One region of the Gelidimonas denitrificans genome, then DNA from elsewhere that is predicted to be linked to it. Evidence: predicted binding sites of a transcription regulator. Region 1 holds the regulator's gene; each other region holds the start of a gene.

What was found. Region 1 encodes HrcA, which represses chaperone genes, less so after heat shock. Its sites were predicted from a motif close to TTAGCACTCNNNNNNNNNGAGTGCTAA; they were not measured.
Region 2: the regulator HrcA is predicted to act here: its motif matches at 1,551-1,577, upstream of rpoH (RNA polymerase sigma factor RpoH).
Region 3: the regulator HrcA is predicted to act here: its motif matches at 2,331-2,357, upstream of groES (co-chaperone GroES).

What each region holds. Positions count from the first base shown of each region.
Region 1 covers NZ_CM146350.1:2,391,878-2,396,095, forward strand. Annotated here, with positions in the region: gene FKCLFG_RS11150 (NAD kinase) at 1-790, opposite strand, end outside; gene FKCLFG_RS11155 (HAD family hydrolase) at 885-1,577, shown strand; gene hrcA (heat-inducible transcriptional repressor HrcA) at 1,662-2,681, shown strand; gene fur (ferric iron uptake transcriptional regulator) at 2,748-3,179, opposite strand; gene FKCLFG_RS11170 (outer membrane protein assembly factor BamE) at 3,373-3,978, shown strand; gene dapB (4-hydroxy-tetrahydrodipicolinate reductase) at 3,994-4,218, shown strand, end outside.
Region 2 covers NZ_CM146350.1:2,715,432-2,719,649, forward strand. Annotated here, with positions in the region: gene FKCLFG_RS12650 (cell division ATP-binding protein FtsE) at 1-397, shown strand, start outside; gene ftsX (permease-like cell division protein FtsX) at 394-1,308, shown strand; gene rpoH (RNA polymerase sigma factor RpoH) at 1,643-2,557, shown strand; gene FKCLFG_RS12665 (SCO family protein) at 2,638-3,270, opposite strand; gene cyoE (heme o synthase) at 3,275-4,159, opposite strand; gene FKCLFG_RS12675 (COX15/CtaA family protein) at 4,170-4,218, opposite strand, start outside.
Region 3 covers NZ_CM146350.1:336,917-341,134, forward strand. Annotated here, with positions in the region: gene groL (chaperonin GroEL) at 154-1,809, opposite strand; gene groES (co-chaperone GroES) at 1,915-2,205, opposite strand; gene FKCLFG_RS01630 (sodium-dependent transporter) at 2,522-3,889, shown strand; tRNA gene FKCLFG_RS01635 (tRNA-Pro) at 3,999-4,075, opposite strand; gene FKCLFG_RS01640 (polyprenyl synthetase family protein) at 4,105-4,218, opposite strand, start outside.

The DNA of each region.
Region 1 (4,218 bases):
GCGCGGAACGCTTGATATGGATACGGTCGTGAAGCAATATGCTGGCAAATGACTGCATATCGAAGTTGACGCTGGTATCGCGGCCGCTGACGACTTCGATCATGATTTCGCTCGAATCGGGCACCACAATCGGACGATTTGACAACGCGTGCGGGGCAATTGGCACCAGCACGATGCCGCACAGGCTGGGATGCAGCAACGGCCCGCCGGCCGACAGCGAATACGCGGTCGAACCGGTCGGCGTGGAAACGATCAAGCCATCGGAGCGCTGGTTGTACATGAAGTGGCCATCGACCTCGACCCGCAACTCGACCATGCCGGCGCCAGCCCCGCGCGACACCACCACATCGTTGAAAGCCAGTGCGGAAAAAATATTTTCACCCTCGCGCATCACGCAACCTTCCAGCAGGCTGCGGAATTCCGTCTCGTAATTTCCTGCCAGCATGTCAGCCAGCACCGGCAGCATGCCATCGATCGGAATATCGGCCATGAAGCCCAGCCGCCCCTGATTAATCCCTATCATAGGCACGTCATACGGCGCCAGCTGGCGTGCGATGCCGAGCATGGTGCCGTCACCGCCGACCACAATCGCAACATTGGCCTGCTGGCCGATTTGTGTCGGCGTCATTGCTTCGAAACCGGCCAGTTCAATATCGCGCGCGGTTTCTGCTTCCAGCACCACGGTATATCCTGCGTCATCGAAAAAATGGGCGATCTGGGACAGCGATTGCGCGATACCGGGAGCTTGAGGCTTGCCTATAACAGCGATTGTTTTTGGCGCTAAAGGCATATTGGGTTGGGCTGGAGTAAGGGAGGACGAGGTTCACAGATTAGAACATAATTCAGCCATCTCTTGAAGAATGTGAAAGTTAACGATTTTGAAAATGCCGATCAAAGCTGTACTGTTCGACCTCGATGACACCTTGTGGCCGATTGTTCCAGTGCTAGAACAGGCTGAAAAAGTGTTGCACGGATGGCTGCTCACGCATGCGCCGGCGGTGGCCGGGCGCTATTCGATCGACATGTTGCGCACCCGGCGGCAAGCGCTGATGCAGACTGAGCCGCGTTACCAGATCGACCTCTGGGGCTTGCGCCATGCGACACTTTGCGAGGCATTCCGCCAAGTAGGCGCAGATGTTGCTCTGGTGGATCATGCAATGGTGGTTTTTTCCACTGCCCGCAATGCGGTGACACCGTTTGCGGATGTGGTGCCGGGGCTGACCAAGCTCAATACGCGGCTGGCGGTGGGTTCGATCTCGAACGGTTTTGCCGACTTGCAAGCTATCGGCATCGCCCACCATTTCCAGGCCTCGATTGCAGCGCACCGTTTCGGTCGCGCCAAACCCGATCCGCAGATTTTTCATGCGGCCTGCGCAGCCCTCGAAATCCAGCCGCAGCAAGCGGTGTATGTCGGCGACGACCTTCTGCTGGATGTCCAGGGTGCGCAAAATGCGGGAATGCATGGCGTCTGGATGAACCGTTTTGAGCGCAGCCTGCCCGAACAGTGCCGCCCGGACGCGGTCTGCACCACGCTGCACGAACTCGACCGCTGGCTGATTGACGCGATGGGCGCATAATATTGCTGGCGGCAACTTGTTAGTTGTAACCGCTGTCCCGATATCGCTTCCCGATGTACATATCAACTTGCTTCCTATAAACCTATGCAATTCGATATTCGCGCACAAACTCTGCTCAAGGCCCTGGTCGAACGCTATATCGCCGACGGCCAGCCAATCGGCTCGCGTGCCTTGTCGAAACTATCGGGGCTGGATTTGTCGCCTGCCACCATCCGCAACGTCATGTCCGATCTGGAGGAGATGGGCTTCATCGCCAGCCCGCACACCTCGGCCGGCCGGGTGCCGACGCCGCGCGGCTACCGGGTTTTCGTCGACACCCTATTGACGTTGCAAGCCTTTGACGAAGCAGCGGTCGAGTCCCGGATGCAAACTACGCTGTCCAGAAAATCGCCGCAAAAAATCATTGCCAATGCCGCCCAAGTGCTGTCTTCCCTGTCGCAATTCGCCGGCGTGGTGCTGACGCAGCGGCATGAATCGGTGTTTCAGCAAATCGAATTTCTGCGCCTGTCCGATAAACGGGTGCTGCTAGTCATCGTCAGCCCGAGCGGCGATGTGCAGAACCGCCTGCTACTGACGGACGTTGATTACACGCCGGCGCAATTGGTGCAGGCCGCCAATTACATCAATCAAAATTACGGTGGACTGAGCTTCGACGAAGTGCGCGGGCGGCTGCAAAGCGAATTGCGCAGCCTGCGTGACGACATGACGCGCCTGATGCAGGCAGCGGTGGAAGCCGGCAGCGAAGCGATGACGGATGACAGCGAAGATATGGTGATCGCGGGCGAGCGTAACCTGCTGCGCGTAAGCGACCTGGCCGCCAACATGAATTCGCTGCGCAAACTGTTCGACATGTTCGAGCAGAAAACCAGCCTGATGCAATTGCTCAATATTTCCAGCAAGGCCACCGGGGTCCAGATTTTCATTGGCGGCGAATCGCAACTGATGCCGATGGATGACACCAGCATCGTCACCGCGCCCTATGAAGTCAACGGCCGCGTTGTCGGCACATTAGGCGTAATCGGGCCGACCCGCATGGCGTATGAGCGCGTGATACCGATGGTGAATATCACGGCCAAACTGCTGTCGCATGCATTAAGTCATTAGGTTACGCACGTTGCATTAAAGATTTGAAGCACAGTAGGATGGGTGAAACCCATCCTACGCACTGCATCACTTATTGCGATGCGGGCAATTGTCCTTGATGCAATTGCTGTACAGCGCCAGCGCATGCTCAGAGATGCGAAAACCGCGTTCAGCAGCAATTTTCTGCTGGCGTTTCTCGATTTCCTCATCGTAGAACTCTTCCACCCGACCGCAGTCCAAACACACCAGGTGATCGTGATGCGATCCTTGGTTGAGTTCGAATATGGCTTTACCGGTCTCGAAGTGGTTGCGATTGAGCAACCCAGCCTGTTCGAATTGTGTCAGGACTCTATACACAGTAGCCAGACCGACATCCATATTTTCAGTCAGCAATACCTTGTATACATCTTCGGCCGTCAGGTGGCGCACTGCACTGTTCTGAAAAATATCGAGAATTTTCAGACGCGGCAAGGTTGCCTTGAGCCCGCTGGCTTTTAAATCACTGGGGTTTTTGTTCATGGTTGTCGTAAAACTAAATCCGGTTTGAAACCCCGTCCCTTGGAACGGTACGAAAGTTGAAATCATAACGTGGACTGACAATGCATGCATCCGATATGCAGGGCCGCGATGAGTTAACCAGCCGCTTCAGGTAAGATTCGGGCAGTTCTGTTTTATCATTATGTGTTTTAGCACAATTGAATTGAGATACCTTATGCGATTGCTGCACCCCCACTTCACCCGCGCCCCATCTTCCCTTGCCTTGCTGCTGATCGGCAGTTTGTGCTTAGTGCTAGCAGGATGCGCCTCCAAGAATCCACTGATGGATGATGCGCCTGCAGCCAAGGCAAAGACAACGGATGCAGCCCCGGCCAAAACCGCTGCGGCGGAACCGCTTGACGCCGCCACCGGCACCCGAACTAGCGGCCCGACCGGGATGGCGCGTGTATTGGGCGCTTTCTCGCTCTACAAGATCGATATTCAGCAGGGCAATTTCGTCTCGAAAGAAATGATCTCTCAACTCAAGGAAGGCATGACGCACGATCAGGTGCGCTTCGTGCTGGGTACACCGATGTTGAGCGATATTTTCCACGACGACCGCTGGTATTACCCATTTCGCATGCAAAAAGGCAACGGCGAAGTCACCACCAGCCGCGTGACGGTGTATTTCAAAAATGATCTGGTGGAGCGCTTTGAAGGTGGCGATTTGCCTACGGAAGAGGATTATCTCGCGCGCATAGCGGGCAACCCGCCAAAAGACAAAGCGCCCGAAGCCGCTGCACCCAAAGCCGCTCCCACCAGCGTCGCTGCCCCAAAATAATTACCTGAAAATCGCATGAACCAAATGAAAATCGCCGTCGCCGGCGCATCCGGCCGCATGGGCCGGATGCTGATTGAAGCCATCCACAACGCAGTTGACGCCACGCTGACCGGCGCGCTGGACATCGCGCAAGCGCCTGGCATCGGCACCGATGCCAGCGCTTTTCTGGGCGCACCGCAAGGCGTATTGATCGAATCCGATCTGGCCAGGGGATTGGCGGGCGCGGAATACCTGATTGAT
Region 2 (4,218 bases), 320 kb from region 1:
AGACCGCCATGTGCTGGCCAACGTGATGCTGCCGTTGATCGTCACCGGTGCATCCTCGGCAGAAGCCGAGAAGCGCGCACTAGCAGCGCTGGACAAGGTCGGGCTGCTGGACCGCGCCAAGTCGGAGCCGCAAGCACTGTCCGGCGGCGAACAACAACGCGCGGCGATCGCGCGCGCAATCGTCAACCGGCCGCAACTGATTCTGGCCGACGAGCCCACCGCCAACCTCGACCGCGACAGCGCCAACCAGGTGCTCGAAGCGCTCAAGGCGTTTCACAGCGCCGGCGTGACCTGCCTGATTTCGACCCACGATGAACAATTTCTCGATAGCGCCACGCGCGTAATTTACCTGCGCCAAGGTCAGTTAATCGAGACCTGGCGCAAGGAAACAGCATGAAAATCTGGCTGCGGGAACATCGCTTCGCCTTGACTGACGCGCTGCGCAAACTTATCAGGACGCCCGGCAGTTTCGCCTTCAACGTGCTGGTGGTGGCGATTGCGCTGGCCTTGCCTATCGCTGGCCTGACCCTGCTCGAAAACATTCGTCCGGTCACGCAGCAACTGGCGGTGGAACCCGAGATCAGCCTGTTCCTGGCGGCCGACACGCCGGCCGAGCAGGCGCGCGCACTGGCATCCGGCATCCGCAACACGCTGCCGCCGACCAGCAAAAAATCCCGGATCGAATTCGTCCCGCGCGAGCAAGCGCTGGATGCGCTCAAGGAAAAAACCGGATTGGCCGATGCACTGGAAACCCTGGGCCAGAATCCATTGCCGGACGCCTACATCATCCGGCTGTCGAATACCGATGCTAGCGCAGTCGATGCGCTGGCCGAGCGCCTGAAAGCGTTGCCGGGAGTCGAGACGGTGCAGGTTGATTCGGACTGGGTCAAGCGCTTGGCAGCAATGCTGCAAATAATGCGGCTGGCCCTGCTGCTGCTGGCGGTGACGCTGGGCGTGGTGGTGATGGCAGTGGTGTTCAATACAGTGCGACTGCAAGTGCTGACGCAACGCGAAGAGATCGCGGTATCGCGCCTGCTCGGCGCCACCGATGCCTTCATTCATCGACCGTTTTACTATACCGGCGCACTGCTCGGCGTATGCGCCGGTGCGGTGGCAGTGAGTGCGGTGGCGCTGGCGCTGCAACCGCTCAACGCAGCGATTACAGAATTTGCCCGGCTATACGCGTCAGAGTTCCGCCTTACTGCGCTGGACCTATCCACCACGCTGACGCTGCTGGCGACCAGCGCCGCACTGGGCCTGTTCGGCGCCACTCTATCGGTACGCAGGCATTTGGCGCAACTTCCTTAGCATTTTAAAATATACTGAATAATGTATTTTTAATGATGCCTTATATCATTGCGTAAAAATCATATAAAAACGATATACCCCGCATTTTTATGATTAATGAGATTTTTTACGGAGCGCAATCCGGCCATAAAATCTTGATGCCGCGCAATTAGTAGAACTAATTCGTCTCTATACTTTCTAACTGTGTAGTTGTCTGTTTGACTGGCAATAAATATTGACGCTCCACGCAACCAAAACGCAATTTAGCACTCTCCTATAGAGAGTGCTAAGATATCAAAAGAACTTGTTTGGCATGCCGCAAAGCAATTTCACCATCAGTAATATGAGGAGAAAAATGAAAGTACCAACCACTCAGTCTCAGTCTGTCGCGCCAGCGTTGGTTGCCAATAGCAATAATGCACTCGCGCTGGGATTTTCGGGTAGCTTGGGCAATATCGACGCTTACATCTCGGCAGTCAATCGCCTGCCTATGTTAAGCCACGAAGAAGAAATGTCGCTGGCGCGCCGTCTGCGCGAACAAAACGATCTGGCTGCAGCGCAGGATATGGTGCTGTCGCATTTGCGCCTTGTGGTATCGATTGCACGCGGCTATCTGGGCTACGGCCTGCCACACGCCGACCTGATTCAGGAAGGCAATATCGGCTTGATGAAAGCGGTCAAACGCTTCGATCCCGACCAAGGCGTGCGCCTGGTGTCGTATGCAATGCACTGGATCAAGGCTGAAATGCATGAGTACATCCTGAAAAACTGGCGGCTGGTCAAGGTTGCCACCACAAAGGCACAACGTAAGCTGTTTTTCAATCTGCGCAGCCACAAGGAAGGCCTGGGCGCGATGACGCCGAAGCAGATCGATGCGCTGGCCGCAACCTTGAATGTCAAGCGCGAAGAAGTCATCGAGATGGAAACACGTCTGACCGGACGCGATATTGCACTCGAACCACAGACCGACGATGACGAAGACAAGTTCGCGCCGATTGCCTATCTTTCGTCAGAAACTACCGAGCCGACCAAGGTGCTGGAAGCGCAACAAACCGACCGGCTGCAATCTGAGGGGCTGCAAACGGCGCTGGGCACGCTGGACGCCCGTTCCCGTCGCATTGTCGAAGCACGCTGGCTTGCCAATGACGATGGCTCTGGCGCTACTCTGCACACGCTGGCCGACGAATTCGGCGTCTCTGCCGAGCGCATCCGCCAGATTGAAGCTGTCGCACTGAAAAAGATGAAGGGTGCGCTGGTGGCGTATATCTAATCACTGGCTCCGGCTTCAACGTTAAAAAAGCGCTCCGAAGAGCGCTTTTTTTTGTTTCAACAGTCATCGTTCAACATGCATTATTTCAGCAGCAATTTCAAGTCGCTGGCAATCGGTGCAGCACCTTGTCCGTGCCGGATGAACAGGCGCATCCGGCCCTGCGGATCGAACACGTAGCTACCGGCGGTATGATCCATCGTGTAGCTTCCCGGCTCCTTGCTCGGCGCTTTTTGATAAAAAATACGGAAGTCCTTGGCTATTTTTTCGGTGGCAGCCTGGTCGCCAACCATGCCCAGAAAACGTGGATCGAAGGCCGGCACGTATTGCGCCAGCAACGCCTGTGTGTCGCGTTCCGGATCAATCGACACAAACAACACTTGCACGCGGTCCGACAACGGGCCCAACTCGTGCATGACACTCGCCATTTCCGCCATGGTGGTCGGACAGACATCGGGGCACTGGGTGTAGCCGAAGAAAACCACAACGGCCTTGCCCTTGAAATCGGCCAGAGTCCGGGCCTTGCCATGATGGTCGGTCAGTGCAAAATCTTTGGCGTAATCGATCCCGGTGATGTCGGTATTCTGGAAGGCAACCTTGTCAGGAGAGACCAGGCTCTGCAAGCGTTCCGACAGCGGTTTGTCGCCGCAGGCGGTCAGCACCAGAGTGGCAGCAAAAAGAGTAATCAGCGTACGTGAGGCGGGAATTAAGCGCATGGATTCAAAATGGAAAATAGTGATCGACCAACAGGGCTGCAAATAACAGCGACAGGTAAATAATCGAATAAGCAAATGTCTTACGCGCCAGCAGGTCATTGTAATGGCGATAAATTTGCCACGCGTACCACAGAAAAATAACGCCCAATAGCAGCGCGCTAAACAGATAAATCAAGCCGCTCATGCGCACCGCATAGGGCAAAGTGGTGGTGGCAACCAGTACGATCGTATACAACCAGACATGAAAGCCGGTGAATTCCATGCCATGCGTAATCGGTAGCATGGGCAATCCCGACTTTGCATAATCATCGCGCCGGTACATGGCAAGCGCCCAGAAATGCGGCGGCGTCCAGACGAAAATAATCAACACCAGCAGCCATGCCTGCATCGGCACATCATTGGCTATTGCGGCCCAGCCGAGCGCAGGCGGCATCGCACCGGACAAACCACCGATGACAATGTTTTGCGGCGTCGCCGGCTTCAGAATGATGGTGTAAATCACCGCATAGCCGACGAAAGTGGCGAAAGTCAGCCACATCGTCAACGGGTTGACCAGGTTATATAGCACCAGCATACCCATACCGCCCAGAACGCCGGAAAAAACCAGCGTTTGCGGTACCGTGATGGCGCCGTTGGCCGTCGGGCGACGCGCAGTGCGTGCCATGCGCGAATCGATTTCGCGCTCCACCAGGCAGTTGACCGCGAATGCCGCGCTTGCCAGCAACCAGATACCGACAGTGGCAGCGATGACGACTTTCCAGTCCGGCAAATCCGGAGCGGCCAAGAACATGCCGATCACCGCGCAAAATACGGCCAGTTGTGTGACGCGCGGCTTGGTCAGCGCTAGATATTGGGCCAGACGGTTTTGAGAAGCGATAAGGGTTGTCATTAGGCAGAATTTAAAAGGATGATGACCGCATATGCGCTGCGCCAGGCAAGGTTTGGGAT
Region 3 (4,218 bases), 1.6 Mb from region 1:
ATTTGTATTGTATGTCGATATTACTTTTTGGTATATTTCGGCGACGCGCGCACACTCCTAAGCCCCATGAAAAAACCCGCACGGCGCAAACCGAGCGGGTTTTTTCGTTAGCAGCAGTTTAGCTTGCTTGTATCTAATAACCGAAAACGGTTATTACATCATGCCGCCCATGCCGCCCATGCCGCCCATACCACCCATGCCGCCCATATCAGGCATGCCACCGGCTGCTTTGTCATCAGCCGACTCAGCGATCATGCAGTCTGTAGTCAACATCAGGGAAGCGATCGAGGCTGCGTTTTGCAGAGCTGAACGGGTTACTTTTGCTGGATCCAGCACGCCCATTTCAACCATGTCGCCGTAAGTACCGTTAGCAGCGTTGTAACCGAAGTTACCTGTGCCAGCCAATACTTTAGCTACTACAACCGAAGCTTCTTCGCCGGCGTTTTGGACGATCATGCGCAGCGGCTCTTCCATTGCGCGCATAACGATCTTGATGCCAGCTTCCTGATCAGGATTGTCACCAGTGACCTTGATGTTGGCGCGAGCGCGCAACAGTGCAACACCGCCGCCAGGAACGATGCCTTCTTCGACTGCAGCGCGAGTTGCGTGCAATGCATCTTCAACGCGGGCTTTTTTCTCTTTCATTTCAACTTCGGTAGCAGCGCCAACCTTGATCACAGCAACACCGCCTGCCAATTTGGCAACGCGTTCTTGCAGCTTCTCACGGTCGTAGTCGGAAGTCGCTTCTTCGATTTGTACGCGTACTTGCTTGACGCGTGCTTCGATTGCAGCATGTTGACCAGCACCGTCGATAACGATGGTGTTTTCCTTGCCGATTTCAATCCGCTTGGCCTGGCCCAATTCTTCCAGCGTGACTTTTTCCAGTGTCATGCCAACTTCTTCAGCAACAACTTGTCCACCGGTCAGGATTGCGATGTCTTCCAGCATTGCTTTGCGACGGTCGCCGAAGCCTGGCGCTTTAACTGCGCAGGTTTTCAGAATGCCGCGAATGTTGTTGACTACCAGAGTTGCCAGCGCTTCGCCTTCGACGTCTTCTGCGATGATCAGCAGTGGACGGCCAGCCTTGGCGACTTGTTCCAGAATCGGCAGCAGGTCGCGGATGTTGGAGATTTTCTTGTCGCACAGCAGGATGAACGGATCTTCCAGCAATACAACTTGTTTTTCCGGGTTGTTGATGAAATACGGTGACAGATAGCCACGGTCGAACTGCATGCCTTCAACGATATCGAGTTCGTCGTTCAAGGATTTGCCGTCTTCAACAGTGATCACGCCTTCTTTGCCGACTTTGTCCATCGCTTCAGCGATACGCTCGCCGATCGATGCATCGCTGTTGGCAGAGATTGAGCCGACTTGAGCGATTTCTTTGGTAGTGGTGCATGGCTTGGCGATTTTTGCCAGCTCAACGATAGTTGCTGCAACTGCCTTGTCGATACCGCGCTTCAAGTCCATTGGGTTCATGCCGGCAGCAACGTATTTCATGCCTTCACGCACAATGGCCTGGGTCAATACGGTTGCAGTCGTGGTACCGTCGCCAGCGTTGTCGCTGGTGCGGGATGCAACTTCTTTCACCATCTGCGCGCCCATGTTCATGAGCTTGTCTTTGAGTTCGATTTCCTTGGCAACCGATACACCGTCTTTGGTGATGGTTGGCGCGCCGTATGAGCGTTCGATTACGACGTTGCGGCCTTTAGGGCCCAGAGTAACTTTAACCGCGTTGGCGAGAATGTTGACGCCTTCGACCATCTTGGAACGGGCTGAATCGCCAAATACTACGTCTTTAGCTGCCATGTGAATCTCCTAAACTGATTTTCGGGGCTGGCACTGCTTGAAAAGCTTGCCAGCCTGAGAATGTGATACGACTAAATTATTGATGCCTGACTGATGGCGTGTTGATTACTTCTCAACTACGGCCATGATGTCTTCTTCGCGCATGACGAGCAATTCATCGCCGTCAACCTTGACCGTTTGGCCGGAGTATTTGCCGAACAAAACACGATCGCCGACTTTTACAGCCAACGCACGGACCGAACCGTCTTCCAGAATCTTGCCATTACCTATTGCCAGAACTTCACCTTGATCCGGCTTTTCAGCTGCTGCTTCAGGCAGAACGATGCCGGATGCGGTTTTTGTTTCCTGATCCAGACGCTTTACGATAACGCGGTCATGCAAAGGACGAAGATTCATAAAAACTCCTTAGTATTCAATAGGTTTATGTTTTTTTGCGGCATATTTGCCACAAAGCATTCTTACTGCGCAGCCTTGTATTGGAAACAGGCTTTGCCGCAAAATTTTAAGGCCAGGAGAAACTATTAGCACTCTCCCCTAACGAGTGCTAATTATATGGGGGCTTATTGGCTTTTTCAAGGCGTCAAAAATAACAGTTATGAATTAACTTTCTGATCCAGTTTATGCTTTCGCATATCTGGTTTTCCAGTGCAAACGAAATGCTACAATCCGGCCCTTTCGCCATCCAGGCGTCTGTAATGGAAGAAGAAATGTCATGGGGCAACGCAAATACAGCGTGAAGCGGGACGGCTTCACTTCCAGTTTTGGTGTGCTGGCAGCCACCCTCGGTTCTGCTGTCGGTCTGGGCAATATCTGGAAATTTCCCTACCTGACCGGCGCCAATGGCGGCGCAGGCTTCCTGCTGGTTTACTTGCTGGCGACCCTGTTGATCGGGCTGCCGGTGATGATTGCCGAGATTACCCTGGGGCGTCAGGCCAAGGCTAATCCGATTACCACCTTGCAAACGCTGGCCCCCAAGGGGCAACCCTGGTGGCTGATCGGGGCTTTCGGCATGCTGGCCGCCTTTCTGATTCTGTCTTTTTATTCTGAAGTGGTGGCCTGGGTCTTCGCCTATGTGTTCAAGGCGATCGGCGGCTCCATCCTGAGTAGCGACCGGAGCGTAACCGAAGCTGCCTTTGGCGCGCTGATCAGCGATCCCTGGCAATCGGTGTTCTGGCAGTGGGGCGTGCTGTCTCTCATGGGCGGCATCCTGCTGCTGGGCGTGACCAAGGGCATTGAAGCGCTGACCAAGAAGCTGATGCCGCTGCTCTTTCTGTTGTTGTTGCTGCTGTGCATGGTCAGTCTGACTCTGGACAAGGCTGCTGAAGGTCTGGCATTCCTGTTTAATCCCGACTTCAGCAAAATCACGACTTCCGTGGTACTGACGGCGATGGGGTTGGCGTTTTTCAAGCTGTCGATTGGCATGGGAACCATGATGACCTATGGCAGCTATTTCCGCGACGATCAGAATATACCGGTGACGACTTTCCGCGTGATGAGCGCCGATCTGTGCGTTTCGATGCTGGCAGGCATTGCAATTTTCCCTGCGGTATTCACCTTTGGCTTCACGCCGGCAGCGGGGCCAGCGTTGGTATTCATTACCATTCCAGCGGTGTTTTCCCAGATTCCGATGGGGCAAATTTTGATGGTGGTTTTCTTCGTTCTGACTGCCGTGGCGGCAACCGGCGCCATGCTTTCTTTGCTGGAAGTGCCGGTGGTTATTTTTCACGAGCGCTTTAACTTGTCGCGCTCGAAATCTACTCTGCTGACTCTTGCGCTACTGGCGTTGCCGGCGTCGGGTGCCGCACTGACCAATAGCCTGCTGGCCGACTTCAAACCGTTCGGCCGCAACATGTTTGATCTGTTTGACTTTCTCTCATCCAACATCATCCTGCCGGCAGGTGGCATCGCCATCGCCATCTTTGTCGGCTGGTTTTGGGGTTTGGATAAGTTTAGTGGAGCGCTTTCCAATCGTGGTCAGTTACACAACCAAAGATTGGTGCGCACTGTTTTCTTTCTGTTACGTTATGTCTCGCCGCTGCTGATCCTGGTCGTGATGCTCAAAGGGTTGGGTATTTTCTAGTTGTTTTCGGGCGGGAGCCCGTGAACATGCCGAGTGACACGGAATTTGCGACGAGTGATTTTTTAGGGAAGAAAAATGGCGCTAAATTTTTTGCTTATAGGGCGAAGCCTGGTCGGGGTGAGAGGATTCGAACCTCCGGCCTCTACGTCCCGAACGTAGCGCTCTACCGGACTAAGCTACACCCCGACTGCGATGCAGGCGCAATCTTCGCTATTTCAGTGATTGCGTTTGACTGCAAAGCTGCACAATTCTAGCAAGGAATCCTTGAATCGATTGTCAGGCAAGTGCGCCAAAGCCGCTGCCGCTCTGCCGGCGGCCTGCTGCGCCTG